Regions from separate parts of the Micromonospora sp. NBC_00330 genome, predicted to be linked through region 3. Evidence: predicted binding sites of a transcription regulator. Region 3 holds the regulator's gene; each other region holds the start of a gene.

Region 1 (5,251 bases), 630 kb from region 3:
AACGCGACTGTTACTCCCTGGGTATCCCACGGGGAACTCGACGTAACGACTGTCGTCAGTGGGTCTGCAACGGCGCGGTGCGGGCGTCGGTCAGCGCCACCAGATCCGCAGCGGCCAGTTCAAGTTGCAGACCACGCCGACCAGCCGAGACGTAGATCGTCGGGAGATCCAGCGCGGATTCGTCCAGCACCGTGGGCAACCGTCGACGCTGCCCGAGCGGGCTGATCCCACCGCGTACGTAACCGGTGGCCCGCTCGGCGACCGCCCGGTCGGCCAACGCCGCCCGCTTGCCGCCGACCGCAGCCGCGAGCGCCTTGAGATCCAGCTCGCCGGTGACCGGAACGACCGCCACTGTGAGCGCACCGTCGACCTCGGTCACCAGCGACTTGAACACCCGCTCCGGTGCCACGCCGAGCGCCACCGCCACCAACCCGCCGTAGTTCGGGGCGTCCGGCGACACCCGGTACGGATGAGTGCGATGCGCCATGCCGCGCTTGACCAACAGTGCCGTTGCCGGCGTTCCCTGTCCCGCCACACCGGCGACGCTAGTCGACAGGCCTACCGATCAGCACCGTCGGTGCGCCGTCGACCCGGGTGAGCACCAGACTCGCCGCCGCGTTCCCGGCCAGCCGCAGGTCCCGCCGGAGCTGCTCCGGTGTGAGCGCCGAACCCCGCTTGAGGATCTCCACCCGGCCCACCCCGCGGTCGCGCAGCAGCGCCCGCAGGCGCTTGAGCGAGAACGGCAGCACGTCGGTGATCTCCAGGCAGCGCGCGTACGGGGTGCGGATCGGCTGGTCGGCGTACAGGTAGGCGATGCTCGGATCGCCCAGGGTGGCGTCCAGTTCGGTGGCCAGCTCGGCCACGAGGTGCGCGCGCACCACCGCCGGGTCCGGGTCGTACAGGTAGCGACGCGGCGGCCCGACCGGCGCCTCGTCGGCACCCGAGCCGGTGAGCTGGTGGCGGTGAGCCTCGGCGCCGCGCTGGCGGTAGAGAGTGGCGCGGCGGGGCACCTCCGCCAGCTCGCCGCACCAGAGCGCTGCCTCGACCAGGTCGCCGTCCACGCCGACCCACTCGGCCTCGGCGCCGGCCGGAATGAGCGCGTGGTCCAGGCCCGGCGCCACCTTCACCACTGTGCGCGGCACCCGCTCGGCCAGCCCGGTGACGAAGTCCCACGGCGGCGAGTAGGCGCGCGGGTCGAAGATCCGCCGCCCGGTGCCGGTGGTGCGGCGGGCCGGGTCGCAGAAGACCCCGTCGACCCGTGACACGTCGAACCCGGTCGCGTCGCCGCACTCGACAGTGAACAGCTCGGCCAGCCCGGCCGCCTCGGCGTTGGCGGCGGCCATCGCCGCGGTCACCGGGTCGGCTTCCACCCCGTACACCCGGATGCCGGCGCTGGCGGCGGCCAGCGCGTCCGCCCCGAGCCCGCACCCGAGGTCGGCCAGGGTGCGCACGCCGGCCGCGGACAACCGGGCGGCCCGGCGGTCCGCGACCACCCGGCGGGTGGCCTGCTCCAGGCCGGGACGGGTGAGGAACATCCCAGCGGCGGCCGGGCCGAACTTGCCCACCGCCCGGTGGCGCAGCTCGGCCTGGGTGAGGGCCGCCGCGGCCAACGTCGGCGGCACCCCGGTCGCGCGCAGCGCCGACGCCGCGACCAGTGGATCACCGCCGGCCAGGTCGGCCGCCGCCGTGAGCGCGGCCGACCCCTCAGGGGTACGCAGCGCCGCCAGCTGATCGAGATCCACCCGGCCATTGTCCCGGCCGACCCGGAAATCCTGGCTGGCGGGGCGCGACGCGCTGGCACTCTCCTTGACGGAGTGCTAGCCACGGAATAACCTGCGATTAGCACTCTCACCCTGAGGGTGCCAGCTTCCGGGTCTCGCGACCCGGGTGCGCACGCCAGGCGGACCGGCACCCGCGACGACGGCACCGCCCGGTGGCATGAGGCAGATTGACGCTGGTCAGCCCCGCTGGCCAGCAACGAAACCAGTACCCCAGGAGGGTATGCCCGTGACTACCGCGACCAAGGTTGCGATCAAGCCGCTCGAGGACCGCATCGTGGTCCAGGCGAACGAGGCTGAGACCACCACGGCGTCGGGCATCGTGATCCCCGACACCGCCAAGGAGAAGCCGCAGGAGGGCACCGTCCTCGCTGTGGGCCCGGGGCGCGTCGACGACAACGGCAACCGGGTTCCGGTTGACGTGCAGGTCGGCGACACCGTCCTCTACTCGAAGTACGGCGGCACCGAGGTCAAGTACGCCGGCGAGGAGTACCTGGTGCTCTCCGCCCGCGACGTCCTCGCGGTCATCGAGAAGTAAGCAACCGATCAGTGCCACTGCCCCGGTCCGGCTCGCCGGGCCGGGGCAATGGCGCTTCGAAGGGACATTAATGGCGAAGATCCTGAGCTTCTCGGACGACGCCCGGCACCTGCTGGAGCACGGTGTCAACGCCCTCGCGGACGCGGTCAAGGTCACCCTCGGCCCGCGCGGGCGCAACGTCGTCCTGGACAAGAAATTCGGTGCGCCGACGATCACCAACGATGGTGTGACCATCGCCAAGGAGATCGAGCTCACCAACCCGTACGAGAACCTTGGCGCGCAGCTGGTCAAGGAGGTGGCGACCAAGACCAACGACGTCGCCGGCGACGGGACCACCACCGCGACGGTGCTGGCCCAGGCGATGGTTCGCGAGGGTCTGCGCAACGTGACCGCCGGGACCAACCCGGCCGGCCTCAAGCGGGGCATCGACGCGGCGGCCATGAAGGTCTCCGAGGCGCTGCTCGGCCGTGCCGCCGAGGTCACCAGCAAGGAGTCGATCGCGAACGTGGCGACGATCTCCGCGCAGGACTCCACGATCGGCGATCTGATCGCCGAGGCGATGGAGCGCGTCGGCCGCGACGGTGTCATCACCGTCGAGGAAGGCTCGATGCTCACCACCGAACTGGACGTGACCGAGGGTCTCCAGTTCGACAAGGGCTTCATCTCGCCGAACTTCGTCACCGACCTGGAGGGTCAGGAGTCCGTCCTTGAGGACGCGTACATCCTGGTCACCACCCAGAAGATCTCGGCGATCGAGGAGCTGCTGCCGCTGCTGGAGAAGGTCCTGCAGAACAGCAAGCCCCTGCTGATCATCGCCGAGGACGTGGACGGCCAGGCGCTCTCCACCCTGGTGGTCAACTCGCTGCGCAAGACCCTCAAGGTCTGCGCGGTCAAGGCCCCGGGCTTCGGTGACCGGCGCAAGGCAATGCTCCAGGACATCGCGATCTCCACGGGCGCCGAGCTGGTCGCCCCGGAGCTGGGCTACAAGCTCGACCAGGTCGGCCTGGAGGTGCTCGGCACCGCCCGGCGCGTCGTGGTCGACAAGGAGAACACCACGATCGTCGACGGCGGTGGCCAGAAGGCCGACGTCGCCGACCGGGTGTCTCAGATCCGCAAGGAGATCGAGGCCTCCGACTCCGACTGGGACCGGGAGAAGCTGGCCGAGCGGCTGGCGAAGCTCTCCGGTGGCATCGCCGTCATCAAGGCTGGCGCGGCCACCGAGGTCGAGATGAAGGAGCGCAAGCACCGCATCGAGGACGCCATCGCGGCGACCAAGGCTGCGGTCGAGGAGGGCACCGTGCCCGGCGGCGGCGCCGCCCTGGTGCAGATCCTCTCGGTGCTCGACGACGACCTGGGCTTCACCGGTGACGAGAAGGTCGGCGTCTCGGTCGTGCGCAAGGCGCTCGTCGAGCCGCTGCGCTGGATCGCCCAGAACGCGGGTCACGACGGCTACGTCGTGACGCAGAAGGTCGCCGACCTCAAGTGGGGCAACGGCCTCGACGCCGCCAAGGGCGAGTACGTCGACCTGGTCAAGGCCGGCATCATCGACCCGGTGAAGGTGACCCGCAACGCGGTCACCAACGCCGCCTCGATCGCCGGTCTGCTGCTCACCACGGAGAGCCTCGTGGTGGAGAAGCCGGAGCAGGCCGAGCCGGCCGCCGGCGGCGGGCACGGCCACGGTCACGGTCACCAGCACGGCCCGGGCTTCTGATCCGGTAGCAACACAGGTTCCGGGGCGCACCGCCGTACGGCGGTGCGCCCCGGCTCGTTCTTGCGGGCTGGTAGGTCATTACCGAACGCTGACGTTGTTGGCGACCGGGCAAGATGATCGCGCACACTGGGCCGATGAGCACCACGTCACGGCGGTACGCCGCGTTGGCCGGAATCACCGCCGCCGCCGTCGCGATCGGGATCGCCGAACCGGTCGCGGTGTTGACCGGTCCCCGGTCGGCGCCCCTGGTCGCGGTCGGCGGGGTCATCGTCGACGCCGTCCCCGAGTCGCTGAAGCAACTCGCCATCGACCTCTTCGGCACCGCCGACAAGATCGCGCTGCTGGTCGGCACGGCCGTGTTGCTGGGAGGCTTCGCCGCGCTCTTCGGCGTACTGGCGGTCCGCCGACTGGCACTCGGCCTGGCCGGCATCGCCGCGTTCGGCGCCATCGGCGTGGCCGCCGCGCTGACCCGCTCCGGTGCTGACCTCGCCGACGCGCTGCCGTCCCTGGTCGGCGCCGGTCTCGGCGCCCTGGTGCTCTGGCTGTTCATCGGCGGACCGTTCGAACTGGACCCCTGGTCGTGGTCACCACCCACGCCACCCGCTGGCCCGGTGCCGCCGGCTGGCCCGGCGTTACCGGCTGGCCCGGTGTCGCAGGCTGGGCCGGTGTCGCCGGGCGAATCGGTGCCGGTGTCCCCGGCAGGGCCGGTGCCGGTGACTCCCGCCGGGCCGACGGCGGCGGCCGAACCGGTCGGGCCTGCCGAAGTGGACCCGGAGTCGCGGCGGCGGTTCCTCACCGGCAGCGGGGTGCTGCTCGGCACGGCCGTGGTGGCCGGCCTCGGTGGGCGCTGGCTGGCGGGGCGGCGCGGCGTGTCCGCAGCCCGCGACGCGATCCGCCTGCCCGCGGCGGTCGCCCCCGCACCGGCCGTACCGGCGGGCGCGGACCTCTCACTGGCGCAGCTCGCGCCGTACGTCACCCCGAACTTCGGTTTCTACCGGATCGACACGGCGCTGGTGGTGCCCCAGGTCGACCCGGACACCTGGCGGCTGCGGATCCACGGACGGGTCGGCAGGGAACGCACCTACAGCTACGCGGATCTGCTGGCCCGACCGCTGGTCGAGCGGTACGTCACGCTGGCCTGCGTCTCCAACGAGGTGGGCGGGGACCTGATCGGCAACGCCCTCTGGCTCGGCGTACCCCTGCGGGAACTGCTCGACGAGGTCG
Region 2 (5,251 bases), 960 kb from region 3:
TGGCGGGGGTGGTCGCGCTGATGTGGTCGGCGAACCCGGCGCTGGTCGGTGACGTGACCCGGACCCGGCAGATCCTTCGGGACACCGCCACGGCGGCGACGCCCACCTATCGCTCCGACAGCCCCTCCGACGCCTGCGGTGCCCCGTCGAACGTCACCGGTGCCGGCCAGGTCGACGCCTACGCCGCCGTTCGCGCCGCCCAGCAATAGGCAGGTTTCCTTCCTGGAGCGCTGAGCCGAGGGTGCGGCTCGACAGTCGGTGATTTAGGGTCGGCGACCATGGACGCCGAGATCACCGTCACCGAGCTGACCGCCGACCTGGTCACCAACGTCGTACAGCTCTGCCAGCAGGCTCTCGACCTGCCCGAGGACTCCGCCGAGGCGGCATCCATCGTGGACGTGCTCTGGACCCGGGCCACCGCCGACCGGCCGGTGGTCGGGCTGGGCGCGTACCGAGGTGCGGACCTGGTGGGGGTGCTGATCTGTTCGGTGTCGTCGGCGGAGCCGGGGATCGGGCACGTGGACCTGGTAGCGGTCCTTCCGGATCAACGGCGTCGGGGCATCGGCCGGGCACTGCTCCAGCGGGCCGAACAGGTGCTCGCCGAGCGCGGGGCGACCGAGGTGCTGCTGGCCGGAAATCCGCCGTACTACGCGTGGCCGGGAATCGACGTCCGCTACACGCCGGCGGTCTGCGCCGCCCTCGCGCTCGGCTACCAGCAGGACCGGACCGCCTGGAACATGACAGCGGACCTGTCGTACGACGGGTCGCCGGCACTGCGGTCCACCGAGGCGACGGAGCGGCGGCTGGCCGACCAGGGCGTCACGGTACGCCGGGCGGAGCCGGCGGACCTTCCGGCGCTGACCGCGTTCGCTCGGTCCACCTTCGGCGGAACGTGGGACGGCGAGCTGGCCGGGTCGGTGGGACGCGCCGACGCCGGTTGCCACCTCGCGGAGCGGGACGGCGAGGTGCTCGGCTTCGCCGCGTACGGGTCGTCGCGGCCGAGTTGGTTCGGGCCGATGGGCACCGCGCCGGCCGCGGAGGGGTCGGGTATCGGCGGGGTGCTGTTGCGGCGCTGCCTGCGCGACCAGCGGGCGGCGGGGCTGGACCGGGCACAGATCGGCTGGGTGGGACCGGTGCCGTTCTATTCGGGCAGCGCGGGTGCGTGGATCGAGCGCGTCTTCTTCCTGTACCGACGTACCCTGCCCAGGGGATAACCGGGGCAAACAGGACTTTGATCCATTCGCCCGCATCGGCCATCGACGCCCCCTACCGTTTCGGTAGAGGAGGCAGCCATGACCACGGATGACAACCAGACCGAGGACGGCCCGCCGATCACCTGGAAACCGGTGGGTGAACTCCCCGGCCAACTGCCGTTCGACCGGCTCGACTACGGCGACGCCGAGCAACTGGCCGAGATGACCACCGACGGCGAGCCTTCGGTGGCCGAGGAACCGCAGGAGATGGTGGACGCGCCGATCAAACTGCCTCCGCCGTACAACCGGGCACAGAAACGGCGCAACCAGCGCCCACTACCGACCTGACGACGAACGGGGCGGACCGCGTCAGCGGCCCGCCCCGTTCGGTGTCGGAACTGGACTCAGAAGTCCATGTCCCCGCCACCCGGGCCAGCCGGGGCAGCCGGGTTCTTCTCCGGCTTGTCCGCGACAACGGCCTCGGTGGTGAGGAAGAGCGCCGCGATGGAAGCGGCGTTCTGCAGCGCCGAGCGCGTCACCTTGGCCGGGTCGATGATGCCCGCGGCCAGCAGGTCGACGTACTCGCCGTTGGCGGCGTTCAGACCGTGACCCGCTTCGAGGTTACGGACCTTCTCCACCACGACGCCGCCCTCAAGGCCGGCGTTGACGGCGATCTGCCGCAGCGGGGCGTCGAGCGCGACCTTGACGATGTTCGCACCGGTCGCCTCGTCGCCGACCAGGTCGAGCTTGTCGAAGGCGGTCTTGCCGGCCTGGACCAGCGCGACGCCACCACCCGGGACGATGCCCTCCTCGACGGCGGCCTTCGCGTTGCGAACGGCGTCCTCGATGCGGTGCTTGCGCTCCTTGAGCTCGACCTCGGTGGCCGCGCCGACCTTGATCACCGCAACGCCGCCGGCCAGCTTGGCCAGCCGCTCCTGCAGCTTCTCCCGGTCGTAGTCGGAGTCGCTCTTGTCGATCTCGGCCCGGATCTGGTTGACCCGGCCCTGGATCTGCTCGGCGTCACCGGCACCGTCGACGATGGTGGTCTCGTCCTTGGTCACCACGACCTTGCGGGCGCGGCCCAGCATGTCGAGGCTGGCGGCGTCGAGCTTGAGGCCGACCTCCTCGCTGATGACCTGGCCACCGGCGAGGATGGCGATGTCGGTCAGCATGGCCTTGCGGCGGTCACCGAAGCCCGGCGCCTTGACGGCGACCGACTTGAAGGTGCCACGGACCTTGTTGACCACCAGGGTGGCGAGGGCCTCGCCCTCCAGGTCCTCGGCGATGATCAGCAGCGGCTTGCCCGACTGCATGACCTTCTCCAGGATCGGGAGCAGGTCCTTCACCGACGAGATCTTGCTGTTGGCGATCAGGATGTACGGGTCGTCGAAGACGGCCTCCATACGCTCCGGGTCGGTCATGAAGTAGGCCGAGATGTAGCCCTTGTCGAAGCGCATACCCTCGGTGAGCTCCAGCTCCAGCCCGAAGGTGTTGCTCTCCTCGACGGTGATGACGCCTTCCTTGCCGACCTTGTCCATCGCCTCGGCGATGATCTCGCCGACGGTGCTGTCGCCAGCGGAGATGGAGGCGGTGGAGGCGATCTGCTCCTTGGTCTCGACGTCCTTGGCGAGCTTGGACAGCTCCTCCGAGACGCTCGCGACCGCGGCCTCGATGCCCCGCTTCAGGGCCATCGGGTTGGCGCCAGCGGCCACGTTGCGCAGGCCCTCGCGAACCAGGGCCTGGGCCAGGACGGTCGCCGTCGTCGTGCCGTCACCGGCAACGTCGTCGGTCTTCTTGGCGACCTCCTTGACCAGCTCAGCGCCGATCTTCTCGTACGGGTCCTCGAGCTCGATCTCCTTGGCGATGCTCACACCATCGTTGGTGATGGTGGGGGCACCCCACTTCTTCTCGAGCACGACGTTGCGGCCCTTGGGGCCGAGGGTCACCTTTACGGCGTCGGCGAGCTGGTTCATGCCCCGCTCGAGGCCGCGGCGCGCCTCTTCGTCGAACGCGATCATCTTGGCCATACGGCGTTGTCCTCCTGGACACTCACGGGCCACCCGAGATGTGTGCCCCGGATGGGCCGCCTGGTGTACGCACCTTGGGACGTCGCCACCTGGCGACGACGACGTCCTTCGGCCGGGCCGGATAGCCCGCGACGACCGGCCATGTGCCGCCCCGGCGTCTCCACGCCGGTGCAACCTGGCCCCACCGTCCCGACCATTGGCACTCACGGTATGCGAGTGCCAATGACTTGTTTAGCACTCTCACCTGCCGAGTGCAAGCACGATGCCGCCGCTCAGCCGAGTTCCGCGGCCAGTCCAGCGCTGTTCACCGGCGCCTCATGGGCACGCTGCTCGGCGTACGTCACCAGCAGACCGATCATCTGCGCGAGGTGGGCCGGCAGGGCCAGCACGGCGGTGATCCCGATCACCACCACCGCTCCGGCGGCGGTACCCGCCGAGGAGAACGGGTCCGTTCCGAGCGCGGAGGTGCCGACCCCTTCCAGGCCACCGGGGATCAGGGTGCCGACGATCACCGCCACGGCCACCAGGGCCACCCGTCCGAGCAGCAGGCCGAGCCGGTCGTGGAACATCCGGAACGATCGACCGATCGGGTTGTGCCGTTCGAAGAGATAGACCGGGCCCGCCATGCTCAGTGCGAAGGCCAGGTAGATGCCCGGCAGCACGCAAAAACAGACACCGACGCCGATGAGCAGACTGACCACCAGGGTCCAGGCCCACAGCCCGAGCGCCCGACGCAGGCCGTAGCGCAGCGCAGCCTCCAGGCTGGCCGGCTGACCGGCCGCCTGTCGGGTGATCACCCAGGTGCCGGCGGCCCACCCGACGGCCTGCACCAACCCGACCACCAGGCTGCCGCCGACCAGCAGGACCAGGAGGCCCAGCAGGTCGGCGGCGAAATTGTCCGGCAGCGCGGGGGTCGACGTCGATTCGGCCTGGGCGGTCCACTTCGCCGACGGGTCCAGCCCGAGGGAGACCACCGAGAGCACCGCCGCCGGCAGCACCTGGGTGAGCAGCATGATCGGCACCAACTGCCGCCAGCCCCGACGCAGCGCCCCTCCGCACCGGTTGAACCAGCCGCCGATACCGGCACTGGGCGGCGTGACCAGGGCGTCGTTCGGGTCGAACCCGTAACCCGGCGGGTACCAGCCGACCGGCGGCCCCGGGTACCACGGCTGCCCGCCGTACGGACCCGACCCGGGCGGGTAGCCCCCGGTGGGCGGGAACGCCCAGCCCTGCGGTGGCGGGGCCGCACCCCAGGCACCCTGCGCGGGTTCCCAGCCGGGCGGCGGAGCGGCGGGGCCGGAGGACGGGCCGGCCGGGGGCACGCCCGGGCCCCAGCCGGGGGGCGGGCCGGCGTGGCCGGGGCCGCCGACGGGCGAGGACGGATCGGACGGGTCCGGCTCCCCCGACCCGGAGGACGGAGTGGGCGGGGGTGGCTGGTCGGTCATGAACGCTCCTCACATCGGCTGGAACGGTTCACGATCTTCCCGGCTGCGCGCCCCTGCCGCAGCCCCGACTCACGGGGCCAATCGGCCAGGAAGTTCAGCCGATGACGCGTACGTGCTCTGCCTGTGGACCCTTCTGGCCCTGGGTGATCTCGAACTCGACCCGCTGACCGTCGTCCAGCGCCTTGTAACCGTCCATCTCGATCGCGGAGAAATGAACGAACACGTCCTGACCGCCGTCGACGGCGATGAAGCCATAGCCCTTTTCGGCGTTGAACCACTTCACGGAGCCCTGTGCCACGGTGCACTTCCCTCACTCTGCGCGGCGTTGCCTGACTGGGCGCACGGCACGGCCGGGCGCCCCGGACCACCGACTCAGCGATCGATGACCGCCATTGAAGCAGGTGACCGAAATCGCACGCTACACGAGGAGTGACGGCCGCGCACTGCCACAAATCAGACACACTTCGGGGCTTCCCGACCGGGCTGATCGGCCCGGTTCCCCCGCCACCGGATTCGCCGACGTCATTGCGAAATGGAGGAGGGCCACAGGGCGGCCCCGGAGATGACGGCGAACGGGCCCAGCTCG
Region 3 (5,251 bases):
TCTCCCAGAACGAGCAGCGCACCCGGTTCGCGATCCGCCAGGTCGACCCGGTCCGGCAGTGGAAGCTGTCCCCGATGGACATCGCCTCACTCGACCGGTGGGACGAGTACACCGAGGCCAAGGAGGCGATGTTCTTCTGGACCGACACGGCCGACGCGCCGTGGACGGTGGTGAAGAGCAACGACAAGAAGCGGGCCCGCCTGGAGGCGATACGGCACGTGCTGCACCGCTTCGACTACACCGGCAAGGACCCCGAGGTGGTCGGCACACCGGACCCGCAGATCATCGGGCCGGCCGGGCTGGACCTGGGGCCGGAGGAAGAGGTGGTGCCGGTGTTTCCCCGGCCCTGAAACGCGCCAGGGCCCACTGTCACCAGCGGCCGAGGCGGGCGGCGAGCACGCTGAGGGCCGCCACCCCGGCGGTGGAGGTACGCAGGACCGCCGGCCCGAGGCGTACGGGTCGCCCGCCGGCCTCGGCGAAGGCGGTCAGCTCGGCCGGGGCGATGCCACCCTCCGGGCCGATCACCAGCACGATCTCGCCGGTGGAGGGCAGCTCGGCGGTGGTGAGCCGGTCCTCGGCCTCCTCGTGCAGCACGAAACCGGCGGCGGCACCGGCGATCCGACGGGCCACAGTGGCTGTGGACTCGTCCGGCGCGCCCGCCACCACCGGCAGCCACGGCCGGCGGGCCTGCTTGGCCGCCTCCCGGGCGGTAACCACCCACTTCTCCCGGGCGCGTACGCCCCGGTCGCCGCGCCACTGGGTCACCGAGCGCGAGGCCGCCCAGGGCACGATCTCGTCCACCCCTACCTCGGTCATCGCCTGCACGGCCAGCTCACCCCGGTCGCCCTTGGCGATGCCCTGCACTGTCACCAACCGGGGTACGGGCGCGTCCGCGTACCCCCGGGAGGTGATGGTGACCTCCAGGCTGCCCCGGCCGACGGCCGTGACCACGGCGGCGGCCGTGCCACCCCGGCCGTCGGCGAGCAGCAGCTCCTCGCCGACGCGCAACCGCTGCACAGTGGCGGCGTGGTGCCCCTCCGGGCCGTCCAGGGTCAGCGCGTCACCGGTGGGCAGCGCCTCGACCAGGAACAGCGGTGCGGACACCTCAGGCGTGCCCGTTGAACGCGTCGCGCATCCGGGAGAAGAAGCCGCCCTGCTTGGACAGCTCGGCGACCTCCTCACCACGGGTCTTGGCGAAGTCGCGCAGCATCTTCTCCTGGTCCGGGTCGAGCTTGGTCGGCGTCCGCACGTCCAGGTGGACGTAGAGGTCGCCTCGGCCGGTGCCGCGCAGGTGCGGCACGCCCCGGGCGCGCAGTCGCAGCGTGCTGGCCGGCTGGGTGCCGGCCTTGACGTCGACGGTCTCCTCGCTGTCCAGCGTCTTGATGGTCAGCCGGGTGCCCAGCGCCGCCGCCGTCATCGGCACCGTGACCCGGCAGTGCAGGTCGTCGCCCTTGCGGGAGTACACGTCGTGCGGGCGCTCGTGGATCTCCACGTAGAGGTCGCCGGCGGTGCCGCCGCCGGGGCCCACCTCGCCCTGCTGGGCCAGCCGGATCCGCATGCCGTCCTCGACGCCGGCCGGGATCTTGACGGTCAGCGAACGGCGGGTCCGCACCCGGCCGTCGCCGGCGCAGGTGGGGCAGGGGTGCGGGATGGTGGTGCCGTAGCCCTGGCACACGGTGCACGGCCGGGCGGAGACCACCTGGCCGAGGAAGGTGCGCTGCACCGACTGCACCTCGCCCCGACCGCCGCACGCCTCACAGGTCGCCAGGTGCGTGCCGGCGGCCGTGCCGGCGCCGGAGCAGGTGGTGCAGAGCACAGCGGTGTCGACGGTGATCGGGGCCTCGACGCCGAAGGCCGTCTCGTGCAGGTCGAGTTCGAGCCGCAGGATCGCGTCGGCGCCCGGGCGGGTACGCGGCCGTGGGCCACGGGCGCCACCTCCGGCACCGCCGAAGAACGCGTCCATGATGTCCTGGAAACCGACGAACGGGCCGGCGCCTCCGGGGCCACCCGGGCCGCCGGCACCGCCACCACCAGGGGCGAGCGGGTCGCCACCCAGGTCGACGATCTGCCGCTTCCGGTCGTCCGAGAGGACCTCGTACGCGGCGTTGATGTCCTTGAACTTCTCCTGAGCCTCCGGGTCCGGATTGACGTCCGGGTGGAACTGGCGCGCCAACTTGCGGTAGGCACGCTTGATCTCGTCATCGGAGGCTTCCCGGCTCACACCGAGAATGCCGTAGTAGTCCCTGGCCACTGCGTTCCGTGTCCTCATGTTCGTCTCGCGTTGCGCCGGTCGGCGGCCGCAGCCGGCCGCATCGGCCCTGACCAATCAGTTCTGGGCCAGCAACTCGCCCACGTAGCGTGCCACGGCGCGCACCGTGGCGATGTTGCCGGGGTAGTCCATCCGGGTGGGCCCCAGCACCCCCAGGCCGCCCACGATGGTGGTGCCCGGGCCGTACCCGGTGCTGACCACCGAGGCGGCGCGCAGGTTGTCGAACTCGTTCTCGTCGCCGATCAGCACCCGGGTCGTGCTCGGCTCGGTCTCACCGATGAGCTTGAGCAGCACGACCTCCTCCTCCAGGGCTTCGAGGATCGGCCGCAGGGAGCCCTGGAAGTCGAGCAGGCCGCCCCGGGTGAGGTTCGCGGTGCCGGCGAGCGCGATCCGCTCCTCGTGCCGCTCGACGAGCGTCTCCAGCAGGACGGTGGCGAGCGTGGTCATCGTCGGACGCAGGCCGGTCGGCGCTTCCTCGACCAGCGCCTGCACCAGCGGTGGCGTCTCGGACAGCCGGGCGTTGGCGAGCTTCTCGTTGATCAGTCGGCGCAGGTCGGTGACGTCGTCGGCGGGCACCGGCCCGGGCAGCTCCACGAGTCGCTGCTCCACCCGCCCGGTGTCGGCGATCATGACGAGCATCAGCCGGGTGGTGGAGATCGGCACCAGCTCCAGGTGACGCACCGAGGAACGGGCCAGGCTCGGGTACTGCACGACGGCGACCTGCCGGGTCAACTGGGCGAGCAGCCGCACAGTGCGGTGCACCACGTCGTCGAGGTCGACAGCGCCGACCAGGAAGCGCTCGATGGCCCGGCGCTCGGCCGGGCTGAGCGGCTTGACCCGGGACAACCGGTCGACGAAGAGGCGGTAGCCGCGGTCGGTGGGCACCCGGCCGGCACTGGTGTGCGGCTGCCGGATGTAGCCCTCCTCCTCCAGCACGGCCATGTCGTTGCGGACAGTGGCCGGGGAGACCCCGAGCTGGTGCCGCTCGACCAGCGCCTTGCTGCCGACCGGCTCCTGGGTGGAGACGTAGTCTTCGACGATGGCGCGGAGCACTGCGAGTTTCCGGTCGTCGAGACCCATCCTCCGCACCTCCTGTCGCACGTCGGCCGCCGGCGCTCTGGGCCGGCCGGGCCGTCCTGGCACTCGACTGTAACGAGTGCCAGTCTACGTCGGCAGGCCCGCCGACGCGATGATCAACGGCCACCCGTCGGTGCGGCCCACGCCACCCTGCTGGGCCGATCGGCCCACACTGCCGGGCGGTGTCGCTCTGGTGCGGCGTTGCCACCGGCACCTACCGTGACATCCATGACTGAACCTCCTCGCCCTCCCGGGTCGGGCGACCCCGGCAACTACCCGCCGGAGCCCACCTCCCCAGGCCCGTTCCCGTCGGCCGAGCCGCCCACCGCACCACTGTCCGGGGCGCCCGGGCCGGCCGGCTATCCCCCGCCCGGTGGCTATCCGCCGCCCACCGGTGACCAACCGCCGTCAGGCGGCTACCCTCCGGCAGGCGGCTACCCTCCGGCAGGCGGCTACCCCCCGCCAGGGGGCTACCCCTCGCCCGGCGGCTACCCGGCCGGTGGGGCCTACGGCGGCCCCGGTGGCGGCTACGCCAACAACGAGGACAAGACCTGGGCGCTGGTCGCGCACTTCGGCGGGGCCCTCGGCGCGCTGGTCAGCTTCGGTCCGCTGGGCTTCGTCGCCCCGCTGATCGCCTACCTGGCCCGCGGCCAGCAGTCGCCGACCGTCCGGGCGCACGCCCTCGCCGCCCTGAACTTCCAGATCCTCTGGTCGATCATCGCGTTCGTGCTGCTCTTCGTGAGCTGGTGCCTGCTCTTCCTGCCCAGCATCGCCGTCGTGGTGATCCAGATCCTGTTCGGGATCATCGCCGGCATGAAGGCCAACGAGGGCACCCCGTACCGCTACCCGATGACTGCCAACTTCATCAAGTGAACCGGGCCGGCCGCTCCCCCGGCCGGTCCGGATCACCGCTGTCCCGGTCGGGGGGCGGTGGGCCACTCAGGGCAGCAGGTCGCGGACGACAGCGTCGGCGAGCAGCCGCCCGCGCAGTGTGAGCACCGCCCGGCCGGCGGCGTAGTCGTCGGCGGCCAGTAGACCGCCGGCCAGCGCGCGCTCGGCGCCGGCCCGACCGGTGGCGTCGAGCACCGCCAGCGGGAGGCCGCTGGCCAGCCGCAGCCGGAGCATCACGTCCTCCATGTGCGCCTCGTCGACGGTGAGCACCTCCCGGGCCAGGCCCGGAGACGCGCCGGCGGCCAACCGCTGGGCGTACGCCGAGGGGTGCTTCACGTTCCACCAGCGGACCCCGCCGACGTGGCTGTGCGCTCCCGGCCCCAGCCCCCACCAGTCCGCGCCGGTCCAGTAGAGCAGGTTGTGCCGGCAGCGGGCCTCCTCGGTGCGGGCCCAGTTGGAGACCTCGTACCAGGAGAGCCCGGCCGCGTCGAGCGCGGCCTCCGCGGCCAGGTAGCGGTCCGCGGCCACGTCGTCACTGGGGTACGCCAGTTCGCCGCGCCGCATCCGGGCGGCGAGCCGGGTGCCGTCCTCGACGATCAGGGCGTACGCGCTGACGTGGTCCACTCCGGCGGCGACGACCTGCTCCAGCGAGGCGGCGAAGTCCTCGGCCCGCTCCCCCGGGGTGCCGTAGATCAGGTCCAGGTTGACGTGCTCGAACCCGGCGTCGCGCGCCTCCAGGGCGGCGGCGGTGGCCCGTCCGGCGCTGTGTTTGCGGTCCAGGATCGCCAGCACCCCCGGGGAGGCGGACTGCATGCCCAGCGAGATCCGGGTGTAGCCGGCGGCCCGCAGCAGCTTCAACGATTCCGGGGTGACCGACTCGGGGTTGGCCTCGGTGGTCACCTCGGCGTCGGCGGCCAGCCCCCAGGTGCGGTCGATGCCGTCGAGGATGCGGGCCAGGTCGTCGGCGGGGAGCAGGGTGGGAGTGCCGCCGCCGACGAAGACGGTGTCGACCCG

What was found. Region 3 encodes HrcA, which represses chaperone genes, less so after heat shock. Its sites were predicted from a motif close to GGTTNGCACNCTCNNNNNGAGNGTGCNAACC; they were not measured.
Region 1: groES (co-chaperone GroES) is a predicted target of HrcA. The motif match lies at 1,838-1,868, and genes of this name have one in related genera.
Region 2: groL (chaperonin GroEL) is a predicted target of HrcA. The motif match lies at 3,415-3,445, and genes of this name have one in related genera.

The regions. Positions count from the first base shown of each region.
Region 1 covers NZ_CP108012.1:6,773,705-6,778,955, forward strand. The annotation lists gene ybaK (Cys-tRNA(Pro) deacylase) at 56-535, opposite strand; gene OG598_RS30965 (THUMP-like domain-containing protein) at 546-1,742, opposite strand; gene groES (co-chaperone GroES) at 2,002-2,316, shown strand; gene groL (chaperonin GroEL) at 2,387-4,027, shown strand; gene OG598_RS30980 (molybdopterin-dependent oxidoreductase) at 4,162-5,251, shown strand, end outside.
Region 2 covers NZ_CP108012.1:6,437,825-6,443,075, reverse strand. The annotation lists gene OG598_RS29355 (S8 family serine peptidase) at 1-209, shown strand, start outside; gene OG598_RS29350 (GNAT family N-acetyltransferase) at 279-1,214, shown strand; gene OG598_RS29345 (hypothetical protein) at 1,293-1,541, shown strand; gene groL (chaperonin GroEL) at 1,598-3,220, opposite strand; gene OG598_RS29335 (hypothetical protein) at 3,493-4,665, opposite strand; gene OG598_RS29330 (cold-shock protein) at 4,760-4,963, opposite strand.
Region 3 covers NZ_CP108012.1:75,626-80,876, reverse strand. The annotation lists gene ppk2 (polyphosphate kinase 2) at 1-350, shown strand, start outside; gene OG598_RS00375 (16S rRNA (uracil(1498)-N(3))-methyltransferase) at 370-1,104, opposite strand; gene dnaJ (molecular chaperone DnaJ) at 1,106-2,251, opposite strand; gene hrcA (heat-inducible transcriptional repressor HrcA) at 2,327-3,349, opposite strand; gene OG598_RS00360 (DUF4870 domain-containing protein) at 3,575-4,219, shown strand; gene hemW (radical SAM family heme chaperone HemW) at 4,286-5,251, opposite strand, start outside.